DNA from 2 places in the Paenibacillus allorhizosphaerae genome. Region 1 is predicted to be linked to the other one. Evidence: a T-box and tRNA genes for the amino acid it is inferred to sense, from the RefSeq annotation. Region 1 holds a T-box; the other holds one or more tRNA genes.
What was found. The T-box of region 1 lies ahead of metG (methionine--tRNA ligase). A T-box ahead of a tRNA ligase gene usually reads a tRNA of that ligase, here a tRNA-Met.
Positions count from the first base shown of each region.

Region 2: it encodes a tRNA-Met, which carries the amino acid that the T-box ahead of metG (methionine--tRNA ligase) is inferred to sense. The anticodon was not compared.

Region 1 covers NZ_JBHSRV010000002.1:800,409-812,543, reverse strand. The annotation lists gene ACFQI7_RS12430 (glycoside hydrolase family 130 protein) at 1-948, shown strand, start outside; gene ACFQI7_RS12425 (LacI family DNA-binding transcriptional regulator) at 1,046-2,086, opposite strand; gene ACFQI7_RS12420 (ABC transporter substrate-binding protein) at 2,252-3,559, shown strand; gene ACFQI7_RS12415 (SGNH/GDSL hydrolase family protein) at 3,578-4,198, shown strand; gene ACFQI7_RS12410 (glycoside hydrolase family 55 protein) at 4,332-5,969, opposite strand; gene ACFQI7_RS12405 (hypothetical protein) at 5,962-6,162, opposite strand; gene ACFQI7_RS12400 (class I tRNA ligase family protein) at 6,500-6,982, opposite strand; partial or broken gene metG (methionine--tRNA ligase) at 7,031-8,151, opposite strand; T-box leader at 8,223-8,485, opposite strand; gene ACFQI7_RS12390 (MFS transporter) at 8,617-9,909, opposite strand; gene opp4C (oligopeptide ABC transporter permease) at 9,951-10,880, opposite strand; gene ACFQI7_RS12380 (ABC transporter permease) at 10,907-11,857, opposite strand; gene ACFQI7_RS12375 (ABC transporter ATP-binding protein) at 11,850-12,135, opposite strand, start outside.
Region 2 covers NZ_JBHSRV010000001.1:1,202,134-1,214,268, reverse strand. The annotation lists gene ACFQI7_RS05390 (hypothetical protein) at 1-310, shown strand, start outside; gene ACFQI7_RS05385 (2'-5' RNA ligase family protein) at 386-892, opposite strand; gene ACFQI7_RS05380 (phosphatidylglycerophosphatase A family protein) at 1,049-1,612, shown strand; gene ACFQI7_RS05375 (hypothetical protein) at 1,730-1,894, shown strand; tRNA gene ACFQI7_RS05370 (tRNA-Met) at 1,958-2,034, shown strand; tRNA gene ACFQI7_RS05365 (tRNA-Ile) at 2,047-2,123, shown strand; tRNA gene ACFQI7_RS05360 (tRNA-Leu) at 2,134-2,219, shown strand; gene ACFQI7_RS05355 (spore germination protein) at 2,474-2,692, shown strand; gene ACFQI7_RS05350 (Hsp20/alpha crystallin family protein) at 2,780-3,262, opposite strand; gene ACFQI7_RS05345 (spore germination protein) at 3,389-3,625, shown strand; gene ACFQI7_RS05340 (spore germination protein GerPB) at 3,636-3,875, shown strand; gene gerPC (spore germination protein GerPC) at 3,891-4,517, shown strand; gene ACFQI7_RS05330 (spore gernimation protein GerPD) at 4,495-4,674, shown strand; gene ACFQI7_RS05325 (spore germination protein GerPE) at 4,685-5,062, shown strand; gene ACFQI7_RS05320 (VOC family protein) at 5,216-5,605, shown strand; gene ACFQI7_RS05315 (DUF2905 domain-containing protein) at 5,868-6,089, opposite strand; gene ACFQI7_RS05310 (hypothetical protein) at 6,266-6,487, shown strand; gene ACFQI7_RS05305 (ATP-dependent DNA ligase) at 6,586-7,503, shown strand; gene ybaK (Cys-tRNA(Pro) deacylase) at 7,541-8,014, shown strand; gene ACFQI7_RS05295 (YitT family protein) at 8,042-8,908, opposite strand; gene ACFQI7_RS05290 (cation:proton antiporter) at 8,972-10,201, opposite strand; gene ACFQI7_RS05285 (cation:proton antiporter regulatory subunit) at 10,207-10,701, opposite strand; gene ACFQI7_RS05280 (hypothetical protein) at 11,081-11,437, opposite strand; gene ACFQI7_RS05275 (NUDIX hydrolase) at 11,643-12,101, opposite strand.

The sequences.
Region 1 (12,135 bases):
CCGGACAATCCGATCTTGTCGGCAAAAGATGTGCCCTATGCCCCCGCGCTCGTCTTTAATGCTGGCGTGACGAAGTATGAGGGCAAATATGTTATGGTGTTTCGCAACGACTACGGAAGCGTGCAAGAGCAGACGCTGCTGCACTCCAGCACAACCAACCTCGGTCTCGCGTACAGCGACGACGGCATTCACTGGGACGTGCAGCCGTTTCCTTGCTGGCACTGGCATGACGAGGAAGTCATCCGCGTATACGATCCGCGCCTGACGGTGCTGGAAGGCAAAGTGTATATGTGCTTTGCCGTCGATACGCAGCACGGCGTCCGTGGAGGCATTGCCGCAACGGAAGATTTCAGCAATTTCGATGTACTCAGCATGAGCGTGCCGGATAACCGCAATATGGTTTTGTTTCCCGAGCGGATCGGCGGCAACTACGTGCGGCTGGAGCGGCCCTTTCCGGTTTATAGCCGCGGGAAGCATCGATTCGACACATGGATTTCCGACTCGCCGAACTTGACGCATTGGGGCAATTCGAAGCTCGTGCTCGGCGTGGAGCACGTGCCTTACGCCAACGACAAGATAGGGCCTGCGGCACCGCCGATCAAGACCAAGCACGGCTGGCTGACGACGTTCCACGCCGTAGACATCGATGCCGCGAGAGGCAAAAACGGCTGGGAAGCGGCTTGGAAAAAGCGGTACTGCGCAGGCATCATGCTGCTGGATTTGGAGAACCCGGACAAAATCGTCGGTTTATACAAGGAGCCGCTGCTGGCGCCGGAAGCGGCTTACGAGGTCGACGGCGGCTTCCGCAATCATGTCATTTTTCCGGGCGGTATGATTCTCGAGGAGGACGGCGAAGTGAAGCTGTATTACGGTGCCGCCGATACGGTCGAATGCCTCGCAACGGCGCATGTCGACGATTTGGTCCGACTTTGCCTCGGCAGCAATTGATGTACGAACGAATAGCGGCTGTACACCGTATTCCGTGATCGAGGTTCTTCTCTTGCGTCACTCGGAACCGGAACATCCGCTATTCGGCTGCAATTCACTATATCAGTTTCTTTACCGTATCGCCTTCAAAGAAAGGTCCTTGCAAGCGAATATGTTCATAGGGAAGATGCGCGTTGGCGAGACGCCACAGCATCCGGTCGGCGGCACGGTACCCGGTCTCCTTCATCAGCAGAACGGGGTGCGTGATGCCGGGGATAAAGCTGCTGTGGACATGGTCCAGCCGGATCAAAGAAACGTCTTGCGGGACTTGATACCCCGTCTCGCTCAATGCGTAATAAATCCAGGCAAGACTCATTTCCGTCGCACATAACAGCGCGGTCGGCTTCATCCGCTCCATATGCCGCTTGAATGTATCTACCCATTCGACCTGGTTGTCCGGCATATGGATCAGGTGATCCTCTTCGCGGACCGGCAAGCCCTCCTGCTTCATCGCTTCCACAAACGCCAGCCAGCGCTGCTTGTATCCGCGGGTCCGGTCCACATCTCCGAAATAGAGCAAGTCGCGATGACCGTTCTTAGTCAAATAGTGCACCGACTGCCGCGTTGCATCGTGGACGTCCCAGATCACGCTGTCGACCTTCGCTCCGACGGGCGGAAAGTTGAGCAAAATTTTCGGCATCTTGAGCTCGAGCAATAAAGCTTCCAACGGCCGGGGAATAAGCGCGGTGATGAACAAGCCGTCCGCATACGGCAGCCCTTCCAGTTCCATCCAGCTTGGGAAGCTTTGCGCAGGCAGCGAGTCCGGCATAAAGGCCAAATCGATTTTATGACCCAATTCAAACATACGCTCCTTGAGCCCCTGGAACAGCAGTTGAATGGAGGGACTGGAGGAAATGTCTGAGGAAGTAATGACAAGAAACCGCCGCTGTTTGACCGAGAGGCGCGGGATCCCTTCGTAGATCAAGCTGTTCTCCTGGTCTTTGGTCAAATAGCCCAGTTGATGCGCCAGCTGGAGTACTTCTTTTCGCGTCTCCTCCGACATGCCCGGCAGTCCGCGCAATGCTTTCGACACCGTATAGACGCTTAAACCCAATTGTTTGGCTAGAAGAGACAACGTTACTTTCTTTTTGCGAGGCATCAATAAGGTCCTTTCGCTTATATATTCAACAAAAACACAACTATAATTTATTGTATTTTCATTGTAACATAAACCATGCAGGCAGAAGAAGACGTTACTTCAATTCAGCATAATGTAAGCGTCATCATTTATTGAATTAAAAAGTCGGGAAACGGGGGTTCACGTATGGTAAACAAGTATAGTAAAGCCGTGGCTTCGCTGCTGATCTTATCGCTCATTGCGCTCGGCTGCAGTAACGGACAGGAACCGGCACCGAAGACTGAAGAAACGGGGAACAAAAGCAAAGAACCGATCACTTTAACGATATTCAGCGGTCAACCCGGCGCACTCAATTTTGATAATATAGGGATGATGGACGCACTCAAAAAGAAATTCCCTCACATAACGTTCAATCTCATTCTCCGTGACCAAAAAAATATGGACTACAAGGATCTCATCGCCGCCGGTACGCTGCCCGACATCATTTACGAATCGGCTAGCTTTACGGTAGACCGCATTATGCAGAATGGGTTTCATTACGATTTGCAGGAGCTCGTTAAAAAATATAACTTCAACCTGCAGCAAATCGAGCCCAGCGTTCTCGCGCAAACGCAAAACGCCAACAGCGAGGGCAAACTGTACGGGCTTCCGTTTACGATGAACCGATATGCCTTGTTTTACAATAAAGATATATTCGATAAGTTTGGCGTCCCGTATCCGAAAGACGGCATGACATGGGATGAAATCTATGAATTGGCGAAAAAAGTGACGCGCATCGAGCAAGGTACGACGTATATGGGCTTCACCGCAACGCCGAACAATTTAATGCTGAACAATCAGCTCTCGCTCAGCCCGCTGGATACGAAAGAGGATAAAGCGGTCGTCAATTCGGACGGATGGAAAACATTGTTCGAAAATTTGAAACAGTTCTACGAAATTCCCGATAATGCGCTCGTCCCTTCGTCCGAGACGGCCAAAGGCAATATTGCGATGGCTCTGGAAAGTCATCCGCTCATGATCGGCTGGGCCAGGTCGAACCCGAATTTAAATTGGGATATCGTTTCGCTGCCGAGTTTGAAGGATAAGCCGGGCATCGGGTTAAAGCCGGCGACGCTCGCCTTGTTTATCGCGCAAACGTCCAAATATAAGGATGAGGCGTTCGAGGTCGTTTCATATCTCGTTTCCGAAGAAGTCCAGACGATGCTTTCCAAGCAGGGCGTGGGCACTCCGCTGGTGAATCCCGCCGTAAAAAAAGCGTTCGGTCAAGACGTGCCGGAAATGAAAGGAAAAAATGCGGGCGCTTTCTATTATTACAAAGATGCCCCGCCCTCTCCGCTGCGAGGCGCTAACTTAACGAACGTCAACGTAGATTTCGGCAAAACGTTCAGCGATATGATCAATAATAAAACCGACACCAACACGGTGCTCCGACAGTTTGAAGAAGAGATAAATCAGGCGATCGCAACGGCGAAGCTGGATAAAGCGAAAAAATGAGGAGGCGCGGATCAAGCCATGCACCAATCGTCCAAATGGCGCGGCAAAAGCTGGGGAACGCTCGGCGACAGCATTACGGCCGCGAATATGTATCAGCCGATCGTTAGCGAGGCGCTGGGCTTTGCCCGAACGGTCAACTACGGCCAAAGCGGCTGCCCGGTCACCGCTGGCGGAGACCGGGATTACGGAGCGACGGTCCATATGGCCCGAAAAATGGATTTCACGCTCGACTGCGTGACGGTATTTGCCGGGGTGAATGACTACCGGTTGGCCAAACCGCTGGGCAATCGGCGCCGGCGGGATGACGTGCACACGTTTCACGGCGCTTATGCGACGTTAATCGAATCGATATTAACGAACAATCCGGACTGCCGGCTTAATCTTTGGACCCCGCTCCATCGCGATAAGGACGGCTTCGATATTTACCGTGCCAACGAAGCGGGGCACCGGCTGGTGGACTATGTCGAAGCAGTTCGCGAACTCGCAGCCGAATATGCGTTACCCGTACTCGACCTATATGCCGAAAGCGGCTTTAACAAGCTGACGCTGCCGTTTCTGACCTCGGACGGACTGCATCCGAACGAGGCCGGCCATCGCCGGATCGCTTCAATGGCCGTAAGTTTCTTGGAACGATTATAACGTGAAGCAAACAAGAAGCAGAGGAATTCCGCCGCATGGCGTGAATTCCCCTGCTTCTGACCGTTCACATGGACGGATTTCTCCAGTCCGCAAGTGTGGGGTGCGAAAGCCCGTAATGCGGTGGCCGATCCGCTTACTCTTTCAACTTGAACCCGCGTTTAGCCAGCTGATCTGCGTATAATGACTGAGGCAGTAACGTATCGCCCTGCCCAACCCCCTCCACGAAATCTTCCGGCAACGAATTGTCGCCTGCCGGCACTTTTGTTAGTACGCCGGATGCCGGCCCTTTCGTGCCGATCACATACCCGTGTCCGAATTGCTTCGACTCGACGATAAACGATTTTCCTTTCATATATTTCACCCCGTTGGTATTCCAGAACACCGATTGGGTTGTCGTTTGACCGTGGAGCGTCGTGCCGTAAGGACGGTACTTGGCTTCGAACAGATCGCCGTCCGCCGTCATGTTGTCGAACAAATTGGCCATGCTCAAGTGCATGTGAAAATCGCTGGCCAGCCGCGGATCTTGCGACGAGCTGCGATACAGCACGTTGCCGCTGGTCCACATGCTTTTGAAGTCAAAGCCGTGCCGCGAATGGACCGCCTTGCTGCCGATGACCAGGTTGTCGCTTCCAGCCATAATGAATCCGTAACCGTTGCCGCCTTCGCCTTTGTATTGCGGATTTTGCACAGTGCTGTTGCGTATCGTAATCGAACGGGATTTATATAATTCCACCGCATCGGATAACGTGTGAATGTCGTCTTTATTTTCCTTCGGCCGATACGACTCGACCTCGTTCATCCACGAGTTCAGCGCATGGCGGAACTGCACCATCTTCGAGCCGTGCACCTCGTAAGCGCCTGTACCGGCCTTATCGAAATCGAGATCGCCCCAGCCATCCTTCGGATTTTGCCGCATGCCGATCGACAATCGCTCGATACCGACCTCTTCAATCGACGGGGCCACTTTGTACACAGAGGCATGATCGCGAAGCTTGAGCGGATACCGGGTCGGGATGTCGACCGTGATCGTCCCGGCTTTGGCGTCGACCGCCACGATCTGCCTGTAGAAGGTCGGGCCCTTCAGACTGTCGTTCCATTTGCCGGACATACCGTGTTCGGCGATGAACGCGCCGGTCGCCTCCGATTGTATGACGACATATTCGCCTTTTTTCAGCCCGTCGACGGAACTAACCGGAATGGTCCGGGTCGGCTCCATTACATCCTGAGTCAGAAGTATTTTTTTGCCGGCCGGTTTGTGCCAATCACCGCCTGCCGCCGGAAAGACGGAGATGACCCGCTTGTTCCGCATCGAAGTTTCATCGTTGCGGATGAAGGTCGATTGCGCGCCTTCACCGCGCAGCACGACGCCGCTATGCCGGATGCAAAGCGCGCACTCTCGGCCTTTGTCTGGCCGGACGCCGTACGTGCCTGCCGGCAATAGCACAACGCCGCCTCCAGCGGCTCCCGCCTGGTCAATCGCCTTTTGAATGGCCGCCGTCGAATCGTTTTGTCCGGTCGGATCGGCGCCGAAGGTCACCGCATTGTATGTTTTGCCCGGCGGGTTGGAAGGAATCGGAGTCTCGCCCATGCGATAGCCGGCGTAAGAGAAGTCATGCAGAAACCGTCCTTCCGCATCCTTAACGCCCGGCTTCCAGTCTTTCGGATACAGCGCGCTTCGCCACCCGTTCTCTTCAGCGGTCTTTGCCGAGCAGGAAGTAAAAATAACGGCAAACAACAATGCGAGCGGAACCATCTTCTTCATTTTATACATCCGCATATCCTCCATCACGTATCGTCTTTTTCCATACGACGCCAGGCCCTTTCGGATCGACTAAAAAATGCAGGTACAAATCGTTGCCTTTGCGCGTCGCCAAAATATCATTATATTGGAGCAGATCGGAAACGGATTCCGCCTGATGAAACGACTCTTTGAACGTCCGATGCCAGCGCACGATAAGCTTCAATGTACGAACATCCCGTAACTTTTTTCTAAAAACCAGTCCCTCTCCTCATGGAAGCGCGGTATCATCCATCGTATCCCCCTTTTTCAATTCGGTGATATTCATTAAAACTGCATATGTATGCGCTTTCCAATACTCGCGCTCTTTTGCGTTCCTTACGCCATTGTACCAGCATTTAACTGCGGAATATATATGCAATCTCGACCTTTTGTGCCCATTATGAAAAAGGCCCGGTTCGTAAAACGAAGAAGCCTTCCGGGCCCGATCACATAAAACACTTCGTTCTCTGCCCATCGTAACGAACTGACGCGCAGCGACAGAAGCTTCAACTCCCAACATGTCAATGCTCACGCTCTCCCCCTCTCCCCAATGCTTTTGTTTCCTCTTCGATCCTACTGAGGTCAATACGTTCAAATAACAATTCCAGCTTGTGAACGGTACGGCCTGCTGGAACATCCGTCCAATGCCAGCCCGGCTCGCCGAGCGACAGAAACGTTCTTATTTTATCGCAGGAAAACGGAAGGAACGGATGAAGCAGTTGAGCAAAGTTCGCAATGATTTGTACGCAAGTGAACAACGTATGCGCGCAAGCTTCCCGGTTTTGTTTCACCTGAATCCACGGCTTTTGTTCATCGAAATACTTGTTGGCCCGCCGCACGTGAGCGAATATCAGCTCCAGCGCTTCCTTCAAATGCCCGTCTTCGATCAAGACTCCGGCCTTGCGGTACAGTTCGGTCAGAGCGCTCTTCCAATCCTCGTTCATGCTCCCCGCAGGAACGCGGCTTTCGAACGATTTGCCGGCAAACGCGAGGCTGCGGTTCACGAAGTTGCCGAAGGCGCCGAGCAGTTCTCCGTTGTGGCTGTGAATGAATTCCCTCCACGAAAAATCAGTATCCGCTTCTCCGGGCCGTTCGCGATCAGAAAATACCGGATCGAATCCGGTTCGTACCGGCTCAGCATATACGGCAGCCAAACCGCCCAGTTTCGGCTCGTAGAGAATTTCTTCCCTTCCAGCGTCATATATTCGCAAGAAATGATCCGATCAGGCAGATGCAGGCCCCCTGCCCCAAGCAGAAATGCGGGCCAAATGAGCGTGTGAAAAGGCACATTGTCTTTGCCGTGCACGTAATAAGCGGTAATATCCCTCTCCCCATCGAGCCAAAAAGGCTCCCATCGGCCGCCCGTCTCCGACGCCCACTGCTTGCTAGCCGACAAGTAGCCGCTGACCGCTTCGATCCATACATAAATTTTTTTATGCTCGAATCCCGGCAAAGGTACGTCTACGCCCCATGATAAATCCCGGGTGGCCGCCCGATCGCGCAGCCCTTCCTCCAAATAGCGCCTCGTAAGCTGAACGGCGTTTTCCCTCCAGCCCGCAGCTGCCTGGCTTGCATACCCGGCCAGTTCATTCTGAAATCGGGAAAGCGCAAAGTAATAATGCTCCGTCGGCCGTTCGACCGGCGGGTTGCCGCAAATGCCGCATGTTCGCTCGAGCAAGTCGGCAGGATCAAGAAGCGTCGAGCAGTGATCGCACTGATCGCCTCGCGCCTGCTTTGCGCACACGGGACATATGCCTTCCACATAACGGTCCGGCAAAAAGCGCGCATCCGTTTCGCAATACGTCTGCTGCACGGTTCTCGAATACAAATAGCCTTGCTCCAGCAGCTTTCGAAACAGTTCCTGCACGACCTCATGATGGAAGCGCTGATCTGTACGGGTATACAAATCGTACGTAAACCCTAACTGCTTAAAACCGTCGGCAAATTCGCGGTGATAGTGGCCGGCGATATGACCCGGTTCCACCCCCTCGCGGATGGCCTGCACCGCAACCGGCGTGCCGTGGCAATCGCTCCCTGATACGTACAATACGTTGTCCCCTTTCGCCCGAAAGTAGCGGGCTAACACGTCTCCCGGCAGCAAGCTCGCCACCCGCCCAAGATGCAGTGAACCGTTCGCATAAGGCCATGCCCCGCCGATAAAAATATTCGCCATTCGAACCGCCTCCTCCGATTGATAGCAAAGCTGAAACGCAAAAAGAAAAACAAAAAAAACTCCAATCCCGACTAAGGGACGAGAGTTTTCGCTCACGTGGTACCACCCAAATTTATTCATGCCTCGCGGCATTCACCTCTTCAGGTACGACGCTTTTATGCGTGATACCCTAGCACAGTAACGGGTGCAGGTTCCGTCGCAGCCTACAACCGGATGAGGTTTCGGTGCGCGGCTCGGAGACCATATTCCCAAGGGTATTCTTTGCTCCTTTTCACCGGCCGGAGCTCTCTGTAAAAGAAGTCGCCAAGGTACTCTTTCTCTTCACAGCTTTTATAAACGGATTCAATTTATTGGCAATTATACGGTTTCAAATATGCGGTGTCAAGCACAATCGCCTCGAGATCGTCCAACAGGCGATGCACCCCTCCCACACGTCTACTGCAAACTTTCACCGAATGCCGATTGCTATTGCGATATTGTGCTTAACTTCGCTTTCGGGACCGGGTCGGGATCTTTGTTCATATTCGCATGAATGTAAAACATAAGCAGCGCAGCAATGGAAGCCATCGTGCCGAAAAAGAATACGGAGGAAATCCCCCATAAGTCGTACGCATGCCCGAACACCAGCGGCCCGATCATTCGGCCCATATTGGCAAAGCCGCCGGCAAGCCCCATATAGAATGGCGAATGGACGCCCGCTTTTTCGGAAAAGAACGTCGGAATCGCCGGCAGCAGCATCATTTCGCCTAACGTGGCCAGCACCATGCCGATCGCCAAATACGCATAATGTTCGTGGAAAAACAAAATGAACGAAAACGCCGATACGGTAAACAGCGCGCTGACTAGCATTTGCCAGACGATATCTTTGGCAAACCGCCTTTTGATCCAGCTCGTAAGCGGCTGGCCGGCCAATATGACGATGCCGTTAATCGTCCAGAGCAAGCTGTAATATTTAAGATCCATTCCTTTTTCGTCGATATACGGCGCCACGCCGTTCGCCCATTGGGTAAACGATAGCCAGAAAAACATCGACCCGGCCGAAATAAACAAGTACAGCCGCACATTTCGCAGCAGCTGCCACCGGTTCATTTGCACAAGCACGGGGTGCCGGCTCTCGTTTCGCGGCTCAGAAGAGCTTTCTTTGTCCGTCTCCTCCAAGCCGGTCGCTTTCGTATCCACTTCTTTCATAAACGCGAGCAGAAACACGGTAAACAGCAGCGTGGAGCTTGCCGTCAGCATGTACGTCAGCGAGAAGGAAATCGAAGCGACGAAGCCGCCAACCATCGCACCGATCGACAAACCGACGTTATTGCACACGTACATGACATTGTACAGCTTACGGCGGTGTTCCTTCCAGCGGAAGCCGACGTACGCGTTCATGGACGGCATGCTGATGCCGTTCGCGAAGCCGAGCAAGCATACAAGCATCAAGTAAAGCGACCATTGCTGCGTAAACGCGATGGCAAACATCGTACAGGAGGAGACGAAGAACGAACCGGCAATCATCCGTTTGGGACCGATGCGGTAATATAAATTTCCGCCGGTAAATTCACCGAGAATGCCGCACAGCGCTTGATATAAAATGACGAGTCCCGCTTCGCCGTACGATTTGCCCATTACGTTATGAACGTACAGCGTCGTCAGCGGCCACATGACCGCCTTGCCAGTCGAATTGACGAAGCTGGCCGCCAGAAAAAAAAGCGCGTCGCGGGGCAAAGCCCGAAACAGCGGAATGCTTACTAAAGAGAGACGATTCACGTTAATCACCAGTTTGCATTAGATTTGGTCGGGAACGACGCCTAGACATTCAATTTTTTCGGATCCATGGCATCGCGAATCCCGTCGCCGATAAAATTGATGGACAATACCGATATGATAATGACGAGACCCGGCGGAATCCACAGCCACGGCTGGCTCGTCAGCGCCGTGATCGATTGGGCCGCACCCAGCATATTCCCCCAGCTTGCCGTCGGCGGCTGGACGCCCATGCCGAGAAAACTAAGCGACGATTCCGACAAGATCGCCGCTGCCGCTCCGAACGTTGCATTCACCAGAATCGGCCCCATCGCGTTAGGGAGAATGTGGCCGAATATGAGCCGGGGCGTACTGAGCCCGAGCGCGACGCCCGCTTTCACGAACTCGGTCTGCCTGAGCGACAGCACGCTGCCCCGCACCAGCCGCGCCACCGGAGGCCAGCCGAGCAGTGCGAGCACGATAATAATATTGGATAATCCCGTGCCGAGCACGGTTACGAGCACCAGGATGACCATGAGCGTCGGGAAGGACATGACGACGTCGATCACCCGGTTGATGACCATATCGACCCATCCGCCCAGATAGCCGGCGACGGCGCCGATGATAGTACCCACTATAACATAAATCGCGACCGCCAACACCCCTACCGACAAAGATACGCGAGTCGCATAAATCAGCCGGCTGAGCACATCCCGACCCACCTGATCCGTTCCGAGCCAATGCTGCGCCGACGGAGCCGCGGAAAACGCGCCGCCGATTGCATTCGGATCGTATGGAGCGATAAGCGGTGCGAATATCCCGGTCAGCACGAGCACTACGAACGAAACGAGTCCGGCTACGGCCATCTTGTGTTTCAGGAACCGACTGGCCACCATTTTGGCGTAGCTGTCGGATTCGAATACTTCGCCTTTGGGCGAAAGCAGCGCCGGGATCACTTCCGGAGCGGTCATTTCCTTCTGCAAATCCATGGACATACGGCAACTCTCCCTCCTTTGCTTTTTTAGCTGTATTTGATGCGCGGATCGACGACGGCATACATGACGTCCGACCACAGATTGGCCGCAAGCACCGTCAATGCCGCCAGCATGTTAACGCCCATCAGGAGCGGGAAATCGCGCGACAAAATCGCTTGAATCGTCAGCTGCCCCATCCCGTTCCATTGGAAGATGCTTTCCGTTATGACCGCCCCGCCGATCAGAATCGGAATATCGAGACCGGCGATCGTAATGACGGGGATCAGGGCGTTTTTAAGCGCATGCTTGTTGACTACGAAAAATTCGCGAATTCCTTTTGCGCGGGCCGTACGCAAGTAGTCCTGATTCAGCACTTCCAGTACGCTGGAACGAACATAGCGGACCATTCCCCCGGCGATCGAAGTGCCGAGCGTTACCGTCGGCAGTACCAGATGCAGCGCCTGATCCCAGAAACCTCCGTCGCCGCCGACGGTATTCATCCCTCCGGTCGGCAAGATGCCGACCATCACGCCGAAGACGTAAATCAGACCAAGCCCCAGAAAAAAACTCGGAATCGATACGCCGAGAAACGACCCAGCCGACATGAAATAATCGAATTTGGAGTTTGCTTTCACCGCGCAGTAGATGCCGATCGGGATGGAAATCAAATATCCGAACGCAATCGCGCAGCCCATCAAGATCAGCGTCGGCATGAGCCGTTCCCCAATCAACTGCACGACAGGCTGAAAGGAGCTGAACGAATGCCCGAGATCGCCTTGCACCAAATTCGCCAGCCATTTGACGTAGCGGATCATGAACGGATCGTTGAGACCGAGCGCTTCCCTTCGGACCTGCTTATCCGCTTCGGAAACGTCCGGATTCACATACATATCGACAGGGTCTCCCGGAGCCAAGTTGATAAGGATGAAATTCAAAAAAGTAACCCCGAGCAGCACGGGAATGGCGATCATTATTCGGCGGACGATGTAATTAACCACAGGCAGTCCCTCCCATCGATTGCGGCGTCTCCTCGGCAAGCGGAAAATGACAGGCGACCAAATGCTCGCCTCCGGTCAGCATCGGCTCCCGCTCCCGGCAAATCGACTGCGCCACCTTGCAGCGCGTATGAAACCGGCAGCCCGCCGGGGGTGAAGCGGGACTCGGCACATCGCCCGTAAGGACGGTGCGGTCCGCGTATCGCAGACGGGGGTTCGGTACGGGGTACGCCTCCAGCAGCGCATTCGTGTACGGGTGCCTCGGCATGGCAAACAGCCGT
Region 2 (12,135 bases), on a different contig from region 1:
CAACCAAAACGCAAAGCTGGCTTATTCTTACAAAGGAAAATTCCATCTCGATATTCAGCGGGAAGATCAAGTGCAAGCGGATCAAAACTTCTCCCATTTGCTGTTTGAGTTGTACGATTCTTCCGACCGTCTCATCGGCACAGCGAAAGGGTCGTTCCTCGGTACGAACCGCCTTGTAACCGGCGAGAACAATATTACATTCGACGCGACAACCGAGCAGTTCGAACACACGCTTACGGTTCGGCTATACGAAGTATTTACAACGGCAAACGGCGAATCCAAACGTTTGCTTGGAGCTTACAAGCAATAATCATCCCTCATAAGTATAACAAAGCCGGCCTCGGAACAAGCGAGGCCGGCTTTTTTCATGTTGAACGGCTATGGCTTACAGCGTAAATTCACGATACCGGCTCCAATTGCCGTCATCCTCTTGTTTCAATAACACGAAACGATCGATCGTACACTTATAGGACAGCGGCTTGTTCTTCAAGCTGGCGAGCACATCGTGGAGCTCGTCGTCATTCATCGATTGCGCGATCGTCAAATGCGGCGTGTATGCATAAAGTTTGTTCGATTCCGCCAACGCCCCGGTGCACAGCTTCTCGTGTAAACGTACGAGCGGAGCGGGATCGGATAGTGCCATATAGATGACGTTGTTCACAGGATAAAAGGTAGAGAAGCGATTGAATTGCAGCTCGAACGGGTCGAGTGCGTCCGCGGCGCGTTCCAACTCCCGGATGGCGGTCTGTACCTGTTGATCGTTCCAATCTTCCTTCTCCCGTACGGTCAAATGAGGTTCGATCAAAGCAAAATGCGGATCATATCTGCGACGGTAATGGTTCGCAAATTCCTGAATCTCCACAGACGGGAAAACAGCGATACCGTAGTTCATATCCATCTCCTCCTTTCTATATATTATACCGTCCTTTGATCACGGATTCCAACTGGAAAAAGGGCTTGAGCAAATCATACCAATACAAGGACATCCAGGAAAGAACATGCATAGGATAAGTTACCAGGTCACTTCTCAGCATAGGGGCGATACATGATGAAACGACAAGTGCACAGCAACGAGCTAAAAGCAGCCGTATACCGCAAACTAAAGGAACGCGGTGTAGAGATTGAGGAGATTGCCCTGATTGTAAAAGAAATGCAGCAGCCTTATCATCAGGATCTTACGCTTGAAAAATGCATCGAATCGGTTCATGCCGTTCTGAAAAAGCGAGAGCTGCAGCATGCGATTCTCGTCGGCATTGAACTCGATGTGCTTGCCGAAAAAGGCTTGCTGTCGGAACCGATCCAATCGATTATCGAATCGGATGAAGGCTTGTTCGGCTGCGACGAGACATTGGCGCTTGGCTCGGTGTTCGGCTACGGCAGTATCGGCGTAACGACATTCGGACATTTGGATAAACATAAGATTGGCATAATTAAGCGTTTGGATACCAAATCGGGTAAAGGAATTCATACGTTTCTCGACGATTTGGTCGCAAGTATCGCTGCTTCCGCTTCCAGCAGAATCGCGCATCATGAAAGAGATCATCAAGAAGCTCTCGGCCTAGCGTCATTGCCTGTACGAAACAACATCCAATCGAACCATCCGCAGCCATAAGCGGCAGCCGCTTTGTTAGATTATGGAGAGCTTCCTTACACAAATAAGGAGGCTTCTTTTTGGTTATGCTACATTCAGCATAAACTTCCTTTTCATTATTAAAGCGGAGTGAGGATTATGAGATGGATTTACTGGGTTAAATTATATGACAGCAAATTTCAGGCCGGCTGCTTGGCAAAGCGGATGGAAGAAGACTGGTGGATCTACGGGTACGAGTGTCCGTCAGAGGTCGAAGTGTTTCGCTCCAGAAAGGGCCGCTTTGGCGTACGGTACATTGTGTAAAATTACATCTTGACTGGACGGTTTCATTTGGTGTATATTTATTTTTGTCGCTGTAAATGATGTCGCGGGGTGGAGCAGCCCGGTAGCTCGTCGGGCTCATAACCCGAAGGCCGCAGGTTCAAATCCTGCCCCCGCAACCAAAATTTTTACAGGGGCCCTTAGCTCAGTTGGTTAGAGCGGTCGGCTCATAACCGATTGGTCGGGGGTTCGAGTCCCTCAGGGCCCACCACAGCGATCATGCCGGAGTGGCGGAATTGGCAGACGCACAGGACTTAAAATCCTGCGATAGGTGACTATCGTACCGGTTCGAGTCCGGTCTTCGGCACTTCCTATGGTACATAAGAGATTTGCAAATAAAAATCCCCATTGGGGATTTTTTTTAGTTTTAACACCAAATATCGCGATGACCGCAAACATACCGGCAGCAAGCTCCTGCATAGTTTGCAACGCGGCACTGTTTTTCATGTGACTTGCGCTGCAAATTAGTTCGCGTTCGCATGGAAAGTTTTACAGGATTGGGATTATTATTCCCTCGGCTTCATATATTAGGTTACTACCATTGAAGGAGGAGGGGAATGTATGCCTTCCATCATATTAGCTCCGATCAAAATACTCGAAGTCAGCGGCGAAGTCACGTTCGGTGACGTCCTTCAAATTACGCCGAAAAGCACAAGTAAATCAAATTCGGGCGCCAGCGGGGGGAGCACAGGCGATTTTTGCGCCAACTTTTCGTTAATCAGCTTGACGAATACGCTTGATCCGGATCTGAACGACTCCAGCAATCAGGCTAATAACTAGCAAGGCCTACGCTATAGATCGGCATGAAAATATAAAACGCACCTTCCTCTCTCCTATCGAGAACCGGACGGTGCGTTTTATTGCGTTTTACATATACCGGACATCGATTTCATAATATGTCTCATCGGCGGATTGTTTCCGCATATGAAACTGCATGATCCCGTTCTTATAGACGGCCTTACAACTGTCAGGAGCGACGGGACTGGCCAGACGGATCGTCTGGGCGCTTTTCTCCGGAAGACCTTCCAATCGGATCTGGTTGGCGCTGATCAACGCTCTTATTTTGCGTGCCTGCGCCCGGTCGGGAATATGCACTTTCACGATGACATTATTATGCGTCTCGAATAGTTCGGTTTGAAAATGATGTTTCAGCATCGTCGGGTTAAAATTCGGTATCGCCTGCTTAAGGACGTCTCTCACGTACCCTTCCACCCAAGCCATTTGATCGTCTCCGCTCGTGCCGCTGCCGTTCAACATACCAGGGAAAGGCAGCTTGCCACCGAAAAATTGTTCGAAGTTTTTCCAGTTCATATCAAAAAACGAATTGTTGTTGTTTTTCGAATCGGCCATCGTCATTCCCCCTTACGATAGTACGATTATATGAGCCTGATGGCAAAAGCATGATTGCTTCAAAACATACTTTGTACCTTGCCGTCATATAATGAAGCAAATCTATCGATGAATAGGGTGCTTCCGATGCCAGCGGTTGTAGGTGCGATCAAGATTCTCAGTGTCGGCCCCAGCTCGATTGTGCACATCGGCGATTCGATTCAGCTCGCGCCCACCAGTACGACGAAGACGTTTGCGGGGGCCGGGTCGTTCAATACGGGAGATTATGTGCGGACTTACAGCGTCGTTAGCAATACCAACACGTATGATAACGACGTCAACGATGCGAACAATGTATCCGCGGATAAGGTAGGTGTGCTATAGAATCGCTATGATGCAGTGGGTGATCCATCAAAATATCGTCATTCACCAACTCAAAGTTGGGGCTGTGACCAACTCATCAGTGTTGCAGATCGGAACGGCGGGAACGGTCCGATCGTTAACCAATCTGTATAATACCGGCGGCTTTACCGGACCTGCACCGTCGCTTGCGGGGGCGGAAGCGGTGGCAGAAGCGACGGCTGCCGGCCAATCGCCGCTGGCTTATGTACCGCTCCCTGCGCCAACGCGATGAACGGAGGAATGAACGATGCATACATTTTACCCGGAATCGTACTTTCAGAAGTTGAACGATTACCTGGCTTGGCAGACGGAGCGGATCCGGATGTTGGAAACGCGGCTGAATCAATTGGCGCAAGAGGTGGAGACGCTCAAAAGTCAACGAGCCGTACATATCGACAGAATCGAGTACAATTTCGACCAATTAAAGGTAGATACTCTCGAAGGTACGCTCAATGTAGGTTTGTCTCCTGCGGGTCTCGGCGATAAATCGCTGGACGACCTAAGCGTAGGAGGGCAATTGATTCGGACGAATACGGCAAAGTCCGAAGCGTATGCGAGAATTTATGCGGCGGTAGATGAATACTTGAATACGCAGGGCCCTGAAGAGCTGGAGCAGTTTGAGAATCAGTACCAGATCCAGTTAGGCGATTCGTTCCGGAAGCTGATGATTGAAGATTTGCGCAGGCAGATAGGCGAGCGAATCAAGTACTATATGCAGCATCTGATCGATCCGAATCAGATGGAGCTGACGCAGGAACAGGAGCAGGGAATAACGGCACGCGTTAAAGCCGATATTCGGGAAGGAATGGTAGCGTACATTCGAAATAAGAAAGCGAATGGAGATGAGCTGAATGGACTTACAAGTAACCAATAAAGAGCTTGCGGTTGGGAGTATTCGCGTCACCGGTGTCGCGAGCTCTTCGGTGCTCATTGTCGGAGATACGCAGGTCATTAATCTTTCCTCCGTTTTCGATACGCCGCCGGAATCGCTCATTATCGGGCCGCTCGTGCCGCTTGCAGCGGAAAGGTAAGGCGTAACGCATGCGGGTGTCTGTCGTCGATGTGACGAAAGTTAATGCGGTTATCAGTGCTTCCTCCGTCTTTATTGGGGATATGAAGCAGTTTCAGCCAAAAGCCAACATACTTGCGGTACAGCGTGAAATTCCGATCTATAACGGCAATGAAGGGGATCTTTCCCCTTACCTTGTTTTCCGCAGCCCGATTACGATTCCCTCCGAAGAAAACACAGTGCCGGCCGCCATAACCAACGAGAACGGATATATCCGTGTTGGAGCGATTCGCGTCTTATCCGTATCGACCTCTTCCTTATACCAGATCGGCTCGACGGACTACATTCATGCGGAATCGCGGCTGAAACATATCCGCCAGCTGTTGACCGGCACAAGCCCTTTGCAGTAAACCATCGACCTTTTGTCGCATATTTCGTGCGATGAAAGGTCTTTGTTGCTTTCTAAATGGTATCGTTGTATTGCGAAAATTGGATAAATATAAGAAGATGAGTAATGGAATATGCAATGAATGGGCAGTAACAAAAGAGGAGGAACGGCATTTATGGCACGTAGAAAGATCGAGCATGTAGGCATTATAGTAAAAGATATTGACGCATCCGTACGTTTCTATGAAGAAATCGTGGGACTGAAGCTAAAGGGACAGCTTGATCATACGAACGGGGTGATCAAACTCGCTTTTCTCGGGTTCGATCAATCGGGGGAAACGGAGCTGGAACTGATTCAGGGGTATAGCGGTACGCTTGCGCAAGAAGGCAAAGTTCACCATGTTGCGTTCACGGTCGATGATATTGAGGAAGAATGGGAGCGCATCCGGAAGCTTGACGTTCGGCTGATCGATTCGGAGATTACCACTTTGCCGAACGGTTCGCGTTATTTCTTTTTTTACGGGCCGGATGAAGAATGGATCGAGTTTTTCGAATCGACACGTTGAGGCGCCGATGACGATACGACCGGAGTCACACGGCACAATCAATTGCTTTCACTGCAAACATTTTTATATTACATGGGATCCAAGCTTTCCCAGAGGATGTAAATCGTATGGCATCAAGACGAGCGCTCTGCCGTCGGCCGCCGTCCTTAGCGCCTCGGGGAATCCATGTATGGCTTTCGTTCCGAAAGACCGGACAACCAAGTAAGGCAGCCCTCACATCCGTTCGCACCAGGCAGAGGGACTGCTTTACGGTTGCTCGCTTTTACTTCGTAAACCACCGGATAATATACATGCCGAGCGATAATGCGACGCTGATGACAATACAGGTGACGACGGGGAAATAAAACCGAACGTTTTCTTTTTCTACAACGATGTCGCCGGGCAGCTTTCCGAGATGCAAGAATTTCCCGCCCACAGACCATACTAGGCCGACAATAATCAGGATGACCCCTCCCCAAATCAACAGCTTTGGCACAGAATCCATCGTAACCCCCCGTTCATAGTCTTACATTTTTCTTAAAGTCTATTTTACACGAAAGCGGTACAAACAAAACGTTCCCTGGGAACCTTTTCAATCGGATGATCGTCTATTGTTCAGGATGCCGCTGCAGTGGAAGGAAGGACATCCCAAGATTAGCGTCAGGGGGGGCGGGACGAAGGATGAGAAATCGGCGCTTATGCGGTTGGACCGCATTGGTTATGCTGTTTACTGGGATTGCGTGTCTTGATATCAGTCCTTCCTATGCTTGCGCTTGTGCTGGGGAGAATCCCGGCGGTTCGTTTGCCGACTGGCTGTTCGTAGGCGTCGGGGCAGTTTTATTTTGCGGCACGCTGATCGTTACGCTGCTGCTCACCATTCGCGTATGGGGACATACACACTGAAGCGGGCATAACGAACCGTGAAGCGTTCTGTTATTACCGGCAATTATTCATGGAAATTGCGATTGCAGCCTTGCAAAGGGCGGAGGGAGGAATGCTAGTTGTTGTTTAAGCCATTGAATCCGATGCTTCCGGTCTGGCGCGAAGAGCCTTTTGACGATGAAGCTTATTTATTCGAGCCCAAATGGGACGGTGCCCGCATGCTGCTGCATAAGCAGGGCGGCAGGATCGAGGCTTACACACGCAGCGGCATGAACGTCACCGGCCTTTTTCCGGAGCTGCAGGAAGCGGCGCAATCGATTCGGGCCCATACGGCCATATTGGATTGCGAAGGCATTTGCTTGCGCGGGGATCGATCGGTGTTTGACGATTTCATGCACCGTCTTCGCCTCGGCCGATCCGATAAAATCAAGCAGGCGCGCACTTCGCACCCGGCAGCCTGGATCGCGTTCGACGTCCTCCTAACCACGGGCGGCGAACATATGCAGGAACCTCTGCTTGAGCGTAAGCGACGACTCGACGAGCTGCTGGAGCCGGGACCGGCGCTGCTTAAAACGGTTTGCCTGGAAAGCAAGGGGAACGCGTTGTTCGAACTGACCGCCAAGCAGTGCATGGAAGGCATCGTGGCCAAACGAAAAACTTCCGCGTACAAATTAAATATGCGTAGCCCTGATTGGTTGAAGATCAAACATACGCAGACGATCGATGCGGCGATAGTCGGATACCGGACAAACCCGTTTCAGCTGCTGATCGGTTTGCAATTCCGGACCGTCAAAAATAAGCTTGTCGGAACGGTACAAGCCGGTCTGGAGGCGGAGCATCGGGAATGGTTTTTCGAGCAAATACAACGGGACGGCATACGGCAAGAAGGGGATACATTTTGGGTGGAACCGCGACTATGCTGCCGCATTCAATACAAAGACCGATCCGATACGCATCAATTACGGTATACCCGGTTCGTATCGTTTTTGCCGGATAAACGGGTGGAGGATTGTGTTTGGTCATATGGATTGCAATGACGCAGAAATGATATGAAAAATTGAAAGGTGCTGCACTATGGCTTCAAAAACAAACGCTTGCCGTATATTGGATCAGTTGAGAATACCCTATGCATTGCATGAATACGAGTGGGATGAAGAACAACTGGATGCAGTAACCGTAGCCGCAAAGGTGGGGCTGCCGCCGGAACAGCTGTTCAAGACACTAGTGCTGCGCGGGGACAAAACGGGCATCCTGATGGCCTGCATTCCGGGCGATAAAGAACTTCATCTTAAGAGCCTTGCGACCGCCAGCGGGAATAAAAAAATCGAGATGGTGCCGGTCAAAGAAATTCAATCGCTCACCGGCTATATTCGCGGGGGCGTGTCACCGCTTGGCTCCAAGAAGAAGTACCCGCTGTTTTTGGATCGGTCGGCGGTACATTTGCATCCGATCAGCATCAGCGCAGGGCGCCGAGGATTGCAAATTTTCATGAAAGGCACGGATCTCGAGGTCGCCGCCGAAGCGAAGCTTGCGGATCTTGCCCAGTAGTCGAAGTTCGTTCCGTGTTCAGCAATCTTAAGAGACGGCTTCATTGCTCGGCACGATCGGGGTGCAAGTGACGCTTGCCTCCTTATCGATATCGGTAACGAGAGTTAATACGTTTTTTTCGTATTTGCGCGGGAGGACCATGAACAGCTCTTGACCGCCGGTGCCATGCATTTGTGTCAGTTGATAGCCGCGACCGAACGTTTCGGTTAATTTCTTCTCAATTGCTGCCGAGCGTGTCGATTGGATTCGGATCATCCGGTACCGAAACCGATTCAATGTGTATTCCGTCGATTTAAACGTAGCGTAGTAGGCGATGGCGGAGTACATAGCCTGGTCCCAACCCAACATAAATCCGGCTAAACTGAAGATGGCAATGTTCAACAGCGTAATAATTTCCGCAATGGTAAGGGCAATGCGCATTTTCGCCAAATATCCGGCCACTTGCTGAATCCCATCCGTCAAGCCGCCGTATCGTATAATTAGGCCGACGCCGCAGCCAAGAATCATACCGCCAAATACCGCGGCGGGGAGCGGATTTTCGATCAGAGGCGGGTAAGGGTGGAGGAGGATCGTCAGCCCGGATAAAAGCATTAACCCCCATGCGGCTTTCACGACGCTGCGGTTCTTTCGTTTCTTGCAGCTGTACAGAATGAACGGAAGATTCAACAAAATCAGAAATATCCCCATTTGCATTTCCGTCATATGTGCAAGCAGCCCGGAAATCCCTTTCATTCCGCCGATGATGATCCGGTTCGGCGTAAGAAACATCTCTAGTCCGAATGCGGAAAGCGACGCGCCCAGCATGGGAAGCCATATCTTTTTCCATTTTGCGCTCTCCGTTCCATAACCGCTCAGATCGCCGGCATGCGGTGTCCGCGATTCGATTCTCTCCATATCCGACCCTCCCAGGCACATGATTTGTTAGAACTGCCTTGCGCAACCCGAAATCATTTCGCCTTATCCTTCTTCCTGCGTTTTCAGCTTCGTTTCTTTTGCGGGCGTTTTAAACTTGAAAATGGCATCAAGCGCTTTGTAAATCGTTTTCGATTCCTTCGTGAGCAGCGGGCCGAGGATCGCCAATATGAGCACGTATAGAGCGGCGAACGGCTGCAGCATGGGCAAAAGCCCTCCCGCTTTGCCGAGATTGGCCATAATGATCGAAAATTCGCCGCGGGATACGATGGTCAGTCCAATATTCGAGGAGGCTTTTGGCGATAATCCCGCACTTCGTCCCGCCAGCATGCCGGCAACAAAATTGCCGATTAACGTAATGACGACTGCGCCAAGCGACAGCCAGACCGCTCCTCCAAGCGACAGCGGATCGATCGTGAGCCCGAAGCTGAAGAAGAACAGCGCCCCGAAAAAATCGCGGAACGGTAAAATGAGATGCTCGATGCGCTTCATATGTTCCGTTTCCGCCAGTACCAGACCGACCAACAACGCTCCGATCGCTTCGGCGACATGAATCGTTTCGGAAAATCCGGCGACCGTGAACAGTGCTCCGAAGATGACGAGCGCGAATAATTCGTTCGAACGTATATTAAGCAGCCGATTGAGCAAAGGTACGGCTTTTCTACCCACTATGATTAAGATCAGCATAAAGCCTAATGCAATTAATGCGGAGAGCACGATCCCCCCCACGGAAGTAGATCCGCTAAGGACAAGACCGGACAATATCGAAATGTAAACGGCTAGAAATACATCTTCAAACATAATGATGCCGAGGATCATCTCGGTTTCCGGGTTTGCCGTGCGTTTCAAATCGACAAGCACCTTCGCTACGATGGCGCTCGAAGATATGGTCGTGATGCCGGCGATCACGAGAATCTCCTTGAAGGGAAGCGAGGCAAAGTAGGCGAATAAAATGCCGAGCGTAAAGTTGATTAAAATATAAATCGTCCCGCCGACCGCGATAGAGCGGCCCGATTTGATCAAGCGGCCGACGGAAAATTCTAGGCCAAGGTAAAATAATAAAAACAATACGCCGAGTCTGCCCATGAACTCGATCAGCGGAGCGCTTTCGATAAAGCGGAAATCGAAATGCCATATTTTCGGCGCATGCGGTCCTACGGCCATCCCCATCAAAATATAGAACGGGATGACGGAGAACCGCAGCTTGGCGGACAACAGTCCTGCTATGGCAATCAAAATAATGGCAAGGCCTACTTCAAGTACGATGTGGTCCATAAAGCTCAATCACCACCGTTCAGCAGAATCTCTTTAAGCATTTTCAAATGTCTTCGTTCACCGGCTACGACAAGCGTCGATTCGGCGATGACTTTGGAGTCCGGTCCCGGAGCGATATGCTTGGAACCGTCTTTCCCGACCATGGCGATCACGGTCGCTCCCGTTTTTTGGCGGACGTCGAGTTCCCCGATGGTTTTGCCGATGGATTTGGCATTCGGCTCCACTTTGTACCATTCGATAATCAGATCGTCGAGCGCGACTTCGATCGTTTCGAGCGCTTTCGGTTTATAGGTCATGCCGCCGATCATAGCAGCCACCTGTCTTGCTTCGTCATCGTCCAGCGAGACCATGGAAATGCTGTCGTCCGGATCATCGTTATCGAAATGATACATTTCTCTGCGTCCATCGTCGTGAATAATAATGACGAGCTTATCTCCACCGCGAGATTGAATGACGTATTTTTTGCCAATACCGGGCAAATCGGATTCACGAATATTCATTTTTTTGATATACCTCCACTGTTCTTACTTTCTGCGCCAACTCGTACCATTCAGATTGTTCCTGACCGCCATGCGGCCAATTCTCAGTATGTTAACGGAATAATGAACGAGGATGTGCGCAGGGAAAAATAAGGATGTAGTCTTGTTTTTATCATCCATCGAATGCCAGTACAATATTCGGACAACAGCAAATAAACTCTATACGATCGTTTTTTTTTAAAACGAAAAGTGAGCCTGAGCGTACACACATTTTTTGATCATGTGGCGAAATTGGTTTCATCAAATGAAGACAGCACAAATAATCCGTTCGGATATGCTTAAAAAATAGCAGTCCTGCAGAAAATGATCGGAACGAGAATTTGTTGCTATGGAAGGGGCACTACACGAAATGAGAAGTAAATTTAATAGGGGATAATAACAGGTTGGTCAGACGGCGAGCGATCTGAGGCCGGAATGAAACGTGGGATTCGCGCAATACGCGGCAAAATGCATTCATCAAAAAAAGGACGAGTAGCGATAACGCGGAGAAGAGCGCTGCAAGCAAACCGCTTTTGTGTGCGGAAGCGTGCTTGCGAACCGTTGCTTGCTGCACAAAATAGTCCGTACCTTGAGATACGGAGCGAGTCGTTTCGCCCGTATTGGCTTCTACGGTAGGGGTCGGGGTAGCGAAAACCATAAAGAACATGATCAAAATTAACGAAATCATGCGATTGAAGGAGATATCCCGAGTAAACATTCTAAATACACCCCCTTTTCAGCCAATTATAATAAAATTATACAATAAATCGTTATTTTTATCAAATAGGGGGACAGTCAGACTGATTTTCTTTGTTACATGCAAGAGAGTTTGTATCAAAATAGTCATAAAATAATTCAAATAAATTATAGTTATATGCATAACTACGCAATTTGAATGACGTTATCTTTTTGGTTGAAAATGCTTAATATGTGCGTTTAATAAAATCAACAAATGCTTCCAGAGGTTTTATGTTTGGCGGGCTTATTTTCTGCGGCAAATGCTCAATATCAAACCATTTGAGTTCTAACGTTTCGTCGGTTTCTGATACTAACTTCCCAGAAAAATCATTACACACATAAATGATTCCGATGATGTATACTTCATCGCCGTTGGGGTATGTGTACATCCTATCATCGCCTGAGAAAATCCCTAAAAGCTCAAGTTTATTGGCAATTAAGCCTGTTTCCTCAAATAGCTCACGTTTTGCGGCGTCTTCGACTCTTTCACTCATTTCCACAATACCGCCATGCAATGCCCAACACAAATTATCTTTTCGCTTCTGCAAAAGCACTTTTCGATCTTTATAAACGAAAACACCTGCACCCACAGCAATTAACCTGTCATGACCAATTTTTTTTCGTATGTTTTGTATGTATCCCATCGCAAATCCACCTTTCGACATGCGCATAATATAA